Regions from separate parts of the Streptomyces sp. NBC_00341 genome, predicted to be linked through region 3. Evidence: riboswitches for the same ligand, from Rfam matches in the RefSeq annotation. Region 3 holds a riboswitch; each other region holds the start of a gene.

Region 1 (2,255 bases), 4.1 Mb from region 3:
CGGGTCGTGCCGTTCATCGAGCTGCTCACCGTCCTCACCGTCTCGGTCCTCGCGGTCTTCATCAACGGGGTCGTACGGCGCAGCAACGAGCAACTGGCCTCCGCCCGGGTCATCGCGGCGACCGCCATGCGCGCGGTGCTGCCGACGCCGTCCGACCGGATCGGCGGGCTGTACGTGGCCGCGCGGTACGAGGCGGCGCAGGCGGACGAGTTCGTCGGCGGTGACCTGTTCTCGGTCACGGACACCCCGTACGGGGTGCGGCTGGTCGTCGGGGACGTGCGCGGCAAGGGCCTGGACGCGGTGGAGGCGGTGGCGGTGATCATCGGGGCGTTCCGGGAGGCCGCGGAGCAGGAGCGGTCACTGGAGGGGGTGGCCCAGCGCCTCGAGCGTGCGCTGGCGCGGGAATCGAGCAGGCGCGGCGGGCTCGACGCGGTGGAGGGGTTCGTCACCGCCGCGCTGGCGGAGATCCCGCAGGGCTCCGGCCGGGTGCGCGTCGTCAACCGCGGCCATCCCGAACCGCTGCTGCTGCACTCGGACGGGGCGCTGGAGCAGCTGCGGCCCACGCTGCCCGCGCTGCCCCTCGGGATGGATCTGGGCGTGTGGCCGGACCGCGCCGACGAGTGGGAGCTGCCCGCCGGGTCGACGCTGCTCCTCTATACGGACGGCCTCTCCGAGGCCCGCGACGCCGACGGGGTGTTCTACGACCCCGCCGAGCGGCTGCGCGGACGGATCTTCCAGGGGCCGGAGGAGCTGCTGTCGGCGCTGACCGATGACGTCCGGCTGCACACCGGTGGGGTGACGACCGACGACATGGCCCTGGTCGCGGTCGTGCGCCCGACCGAGGGGCAGCCGGACCGGCGTACGACCGTGAAGATCGTGGGCCTGGACGGCGGATCCGGGTGAAGGCGAGGGGCCAAACGCGGGAGAACGCGGATGGATGTGGGGGAGGGCGTGGGCGGATGTGGGGGAGAGGTGCGGCCGATGCCACCGTGCGTAACCGTAAGGAACCCCTCCGCATAACATTTGACGCAACGTCAGAAAACGGCTGACGATTGAGGGGCGATCAACTCGCCCGATTCCACCCGGTTGTGTCCCGTAAAGTCCAGGCCAAGGATCGGAACGATCAGTTGGAACGGCTTGGAATCGGGCCCGTGTGTCTATTAACGTTCGATAACGCAGCGCGGTTGTCCCAGCCGCCGCCCAGTGGCGGCACCGTGCGCGAGCGCCGAATTCCGCAAGGGAACCGGGGAACCACCTACATGGGGTGAATCGGGCATCTCTGTCTCGTTGAGAGGCGGAGGAACCCGTAGGAGACCTTCCTGCTCCGAACCCGTCAGCTAACCCGGTAGGCGAGAAGGAAGGAAAGGAGCGCGCCCCAGTGGCGTCCAACAAGCCTGCCCCCGAAGCCCCCTCCCGGTTCGCACCCGAACACGGAAACGACTTCGGAACCGGGCCCGGTGCCGCTTATGGCGCCAACCACGGAACCGCTTACGGAACCGATCACGGGGCCGACTACGGAACCGTTTACGGAACCGAGCGGGGCGGCGGGTTCGGGAGCGACTTCGGCAGCGGCCTCCGCGCCGACGAGCCCGAATCCGACCGGGCGTGGGAGGAATGGAACCCCACGGAGGAGTCCATCCGCCCCGTGCGCGGCAAGCACCGCGTCGCCAAGCAGCGCAACGGGCTCGCCCGCAGCTCCACCGTTCTCGGCGTCGGTGTCATCGCGGCCGTCGGCGCGGGTGGCATGGCCTCCGCCCAGAGCAAGCCGCCCGTGTCTATCTCTCTTCCCGACGCCATCTCGGACAAACTTCCCGAGGCCAAGTCCCTTCCTGGCGTAGGCGCGTTGTTCTCGGGTGAGTCCGAGGCGGAGAAGACCGAGGTCGCGGCCGCCACCGCCCCGCTGACGACGGCCGGCATCACCACCACAGAGGCCGAGCAGGGCACGACGGACGCGGGCGAGGCGCTCCGCGCCCGCATCCTCCAGCAGGCCGAGCAGCAGCAGGACTCCGCCGACGCCGAGGCCAGGGCGGCCGAGGAGAAGGCCGCGGAGGAGAAGGCCGCCGCAGAGGCGAAGAAGCAGCAGGACGCCGCGGAGGCCAAGGTCGCCGCCGCCAAGAAGAAGGCCGCGGAAGAGGCGAAGAAGAAGGCGGAGGCGGTACGGCTCGCCAAGCTCGCCGCCAGCTACGCCATCCCCACCTCCTCGTACACGATCACCTCGACCTTCGGCGAGGCCGGTTCGATGTGGTCCTCCGGCT
Region 2 (2,255 bases), 6.1 Mb from region 3:
GCTCGACCGGGTGCTGCGTGAGGAGAAGGGCTACACCTACGGCGTACGCGCCTTCGCCCAGGTGCTGCGCTCCTCGGCCCCGGACTCCGCCTCGGGGGCGACCGGCGCCGCGATGCTCGCCATCAGCGGATCGGTTGACACCGAGTCCACCGGCCCGGCGCTGGAAGACCTGTGGAAGGTGCTGCGGACCCTGGCCGCGGAGGGCCTGACGGACGCCGAGCGCGAGACGGCCGTGCAGAACCTCGTGGGCGTGGCACCGCTGAAGTTCGAGACGGCCGCCTCCGTCGCGGGCACCCTCGCGGACCAGGTCGAGCAGCACCTCGCGGACGACTACCAGGCGCAGCTGTACGCGCGCCTCGCCGAGACCGGCACGGTGGAGGCGACGGCGGCCGTGGTCAACGCCTTCCCGGAGGACCGGCTGGTCACGGTCCTCGTCGGGGACGCCGCACAGATCAAGGAGCCCGTCACGGCTCTCGGCATCGGAGAGGTCTCGGTCGTCACCGGCTGACCTGCCACCGCCCCCGACAGCGGGGCGGGAGCGAGGCCCTGGCGGGTCGTCTGCCGCCAGGGCCTCCCTTTTTGTCCGCTTTGGTGGAGAGGTTGCCTGTCTGCCCTGTGGGATGCGCTACAAAACCGCCTGTCCGTTTGGTGCGGGGAAGTGCCCCCGCTTAGCGTCGGCCCGGCTGTCCGTCACTCGTATGCCGCATCCGCGACGTACCGGGCAGCCATCGCCGAGTCCCCGTCAGGCGCGAGCCCGGGGAGCCGGGGACCCACGCAGTCCCTGGGGTGAATCGGATGCCCATGCCTCGACGAGGTTCGGGACTCCGTAGGAGACCTTCCTGCTCCGAACCCGTCAGCTAACCCGGTAGGCGAGAAGGAAGGAAAGGACCAGCCACTTCATGGCGTTCACCCGTGCCACGGGGAAGCACCGTGCCCCGAGCCGTCTGACGCGCCGAGGCGCGAAGGCCGTCGGCATCGCGACCCTGGCGACCACCGGCGTCATCGGCTCGCTGGCCTCCCCGGCGCTCGCCGCGGACACCGAGGCCCCCGCCGCCGATACCGGTCTCTCCCAGATCATCACCATCGAGGGCGACCTGGCCGACCGGATCGACGCCCAGGCGGACGCACAGCGGCACCAGGCCGACGCCGTCGCCAAGGCGAAGGCCAAGGCCGAAGCCGACGCGAAGAAGAAGGCCGAGGCGAAGGCCAAGAAGGCCAAGGCCGCCGCCAAGGCCAAGGAGGCCCGCGAGAGCGAGGCGCGCGCCGCCCGCTCCGCCGAGCGCGCCCGGCTCGGCACCTTCCAGCTGCCCGTCGCGGGTTCCTACGTGAGCACCGGCTACAAGTCCAGCGGCTCCCTGTGGTCCTCCGGCAGCCACTCCGGCATCGACTTCCACGCGGCGTCCGGCAGTTCCGTCGTCGCCGTCGGCGCCGGTACGGTCGTCGAGGCCGGCTGGGGCGGCGCGTACGGCAACAACATCGTGCTCCGGATGACGGACGGCACGTACACCCAGTACGGCCACCTCTCCTCGATCGGCGTCTCCGTCGGCCAGAGCGTCGGCCAGGGGCAGCGGATCGGCCTCTCCGGCGCCACCGGCAACGCCACCGGACCGCACCTCCACTTCGAGGCCCGCACCACCCCGTCGTACGGCTCCGACATGGACCCGGTCGCGTATCTGCGCGCGCACGGCGTCACCGTCTGACCGACGCGAAGCACCTCACCGAAGGCCCCGGCGATGCGCCGGGGCCTTCAGTCGTACCCGGCCGCCGGGCCGTGGTGCGGCCCCCCTTCCCGAACCCGTCCGCGACCAAAAGATATTCATGAATTTACGCCCGGCATCGGAAATGCGTCCGCATTGCAATAGAGTCACAGGACAGGCGTCGATCGGCCGCGTTTCGCGGGGATTAAGGCGGAGGTTCGGACATGCGCATTCCGGCGCATTCGGTATGCACGGCAATCCGTGACGACATCGTCTCCGGTGTCTTCGAACGCGGCAGCCGACTCACCGAGGAGGTGCTCGCACGCCGTTACGGGGTTTCCCGCGTCCCGGTGCGTGAAGCGCTGCGCACCCTGGAGTCCGAGGGTTTCGTGGTCACCCGCAGGCATGCCGGGGCCTGCGTCGCCGAGCCCGACGAGCAGGAGGCGGCCGACCTGCTCGAGGTCCGGATGCTGCTGGAGCCGCTCGGTGCGGCCCGTGCCGCCCAGCGCCGCACCGACGCCCATCTCAAGGTGTTGCGCGGCCTGGTCAGGCTGGGCC
Region 3 (2,255 bases):
CGGCGAGGCTCTGTGCGCACTGTCCGACGAAGACGGATGACGCCGTGGTGCTGCCGCTCGCGGGCACGATACGTACGGGAGTCGCCCGCAGCGCTTCCCGGTCGAGCTCGGATTCGATGACCGCGGTGAAGTCGCGCTCGATGAAGAAGCCGAAGTTGGCGACACGGCGCGGGGTGAGCGGCATCGGTGTGAGCTCCGGCTCGGTCTCCTGGCGCGCCGGATCGATGCCGAGGACCCGGGCGATCTCGGGGAAGGCCGCTGCCAGACCGCCGTCGCGGTAGACATCCTGAAGATGCGCCAGCTCGGCGCGGTGTCGCTCGCGCTCTCCGGTGGGCAGCAGGGGCGGTGCGACCGGGTCGTGCGCCACGAGCAGCCCGAGCTGTTCGGGGTGGGTGATCGCCAGATGCAGCCCGATGGCGGCGCCCATGCTGCACCCGAGCATCAGGGCGGGCTCATCGGCCAGTTCGGCCAGCAGCCGGTGCACGTCGTCGGCGTGCTGCGCCATGGTGATGCGCTGTCCGGGATCGTCGAGCGTGCTGCGGGAGAGGCCCCGGCGGTCGTAGGTGACCACGGTCCAGCTGTCCACGAGCCGGTCGACCAGGTCGGTGCTGCGATCGGCATCGCCCTCACCGCTCTGGGAGACGAGCAGCAGGGGGCCGGAGCCGCGGACTTCGTAGTAGAGCGTGGCGCCATCGGTGTCGAGGAACATCAGGTTCTCCCTGTCGCGGGGGTGGGCGGCGCCACGGGCGCCGGTCGATGCACCACACCCTAGTACATCTATTTCGATGCATCAATAGAGATGCAGTTGTGCGACGCCGTGTCGGCGGAGGTGCGGAGTCGCGGGTGCCGCAACTGTCGGGCTTGGCGAAATGTCCCGATTGGGTGGCTAGTCGTAAAGATCATCAATAGTCTATGAATAGGATATTAAGGTCTCCCTTTTCATAGCCCAAAGACTATGAATATTGAGCAAATCACCCTTTTCGGGCTCAGTGGCCAGCGTCACCTTTCCGGCCCGTGATGCGATGCGTCCGGCCTCGGTTCCCTGTCGCGCCAAGAAAGTTGACTTCCCCTGAAGGGTCTGATGCTGAGCATTTCCTTTAATTGATCTTGCGAATCAATTGGGATCAAGAATTCCGGGCTTGTTTCCTCCGGCGTTTTTCGCTTACGGTCACCGTCAATCCGGACGGAACGCCGAATCCTGCCGCCGTCCGGGAACCCGACCCACTCACGTACGGCAGGAGCGGGGGACCCAGGTTTACTGCCGGTCCGGAATCCGGAGCGGCTAGGGGTTAAGTCGCCATCACGTGCGGCCGGACATCTCCAGTCCGAACCCGACAGCTCACCTCGCAGGCGGCGGAGAGGAAATGCGCCATGCCCATCACGGGTAAGTACCGTCGTTTCAAGTCCACCACCCTGACCCGCGGTTTCATCGCCGTGAGCACGGGCGGAGTCGTTCTCGCGCTCCCCCTGATCGGGGCCGGATCGGCTTCTGCCGCACCGGCACACCCCACCGTCGCGGAAAAGTCGGCGTCCTCGACCCCCTTTGCTGCCAAGGGAATTGCGGCCCACAAGGCGGAGTCCACCGTCTATTCCGTGGTCTCCGGCGATTCGCTTTCCAAGATCGCCCGGGGGCATTCCCTCAGCGGTGGCTGGGAGCGGCTCTACCAGGACAACCGGAGTACGGTCGGTGGAAACCCCGACCTGATTCACCCGGGCCTCAAGCTGACCATCGGTGCCAAGTCCGTTGCCGTAGCGCCGAAGGCGGCTCCCACCGCCGAATCGAAGGCAAAGCCCGCGACCGAGGCGAAGCCCGCGACCGACGCCGCCCAGTCGTCCGACCGGTCCGAGGGGACCGACCGCGCCGACCGCTCCCAGCGGACGGTCGTGCCCGTCGCGGAGAAGACCACCGGGACCACCGCCACCGAGACCGCGGCCACCGCTCCCGCGCAGGCCGCGACGGCGTACACCGACGACCTCGACGGCTGGATCAAGGAGTCGCTCGCCGTGATGGCCCAGAACGGCATCCCGGGCAGCTACGACAGCATCTACCGCAACGTGATCCGCGAGTCCTCCGGCAACCCGCAGATCGTGAACAACTGGGACTCGAACGCCGTCGCCGGCACGCCCTCCAAGGGTCTCCTCCAGGTGATCCAGCCCACCTTCGAGGCCTACCACGTGGCCGGTACGTCGACGGACATCCTCGACCCGGTCGCCAACATCACCGCCGCGTGCAACTACGCCGCGGCCACCTACGG

The links. A riboswitch is a leader RNA that binds a small molecule or an ion and turns the genes downstream of it on or off. The one in region 3 is predicted to bind cyclic di-AMP.
Region 1: it holds a riboswitch for cyclic di-AMP, as region 3 does, so the genes downstream of both, OG892_RS21420 (M23 family metallopeptidase) here and OG892_RS03220 (LysM peptidoglycan-binding domain-containing protein) in region 3, are expected to answer to the same signal.
Region 2: it holds a riboswitch for cyclic di-AMP, as region 3 does, so the genes downstream of both, OG892_RS30560 (M23 family metallopeptidase) here and OG892_RS03220 (LysM peptidoglycan-binding domain-containing protein) in region 3, are expected to answer to the same signal.

The regions. Positions count from the first base shown of each region.
Region 1 covers NZ_CP108002.1:4,775,355-4,777,609, forward strand. The annotation lists gene OG892_RS21415 (PP2C family protein-serine/threonine phosphatase) at 1-903, shown strand, start outside; cyclic di-AMP (ydaO/yuaA leader) riboswitch at 1,214-1,367, shown strand; gene OG892_RS21420 (M23 family metallopeptidase) at 1,379-2,255, shown strand, end outside.
Region 2 covers NZ_CP108002.1:6,785,590-6,787,844, forward strand. The annotation lists gene OG892_RS30555 (pitrilysin family protein) at 1-508, shown strand, start outside; cyclic di-AMP (ydaO/yuaA leader) riboswitch at 720-887, shown strand; gene OG892_RS30560 (M23 family metallopeptidase) at 900-1,700, shown strand; gene OG892_RS30565 (GntR family transcriptional regulator) at 1,922-2,255, shown strand, end outside.
Region 3 covers NZ_CP108002.1:712,611-714,865, reverse strand. The annotation lists gene OG892_RS03225 (alpha/beta fold hydrolase) at 1-709, opposite strand, end outside; cyclic di-AMP (ydaO/yuaA leader) riboswitch at 1,180-1,366, shown strand; gene OG892_RS03220 (LysM peptidoglycan-binding domain-containing protein) at 1,372-2,255, shown strand, end outside.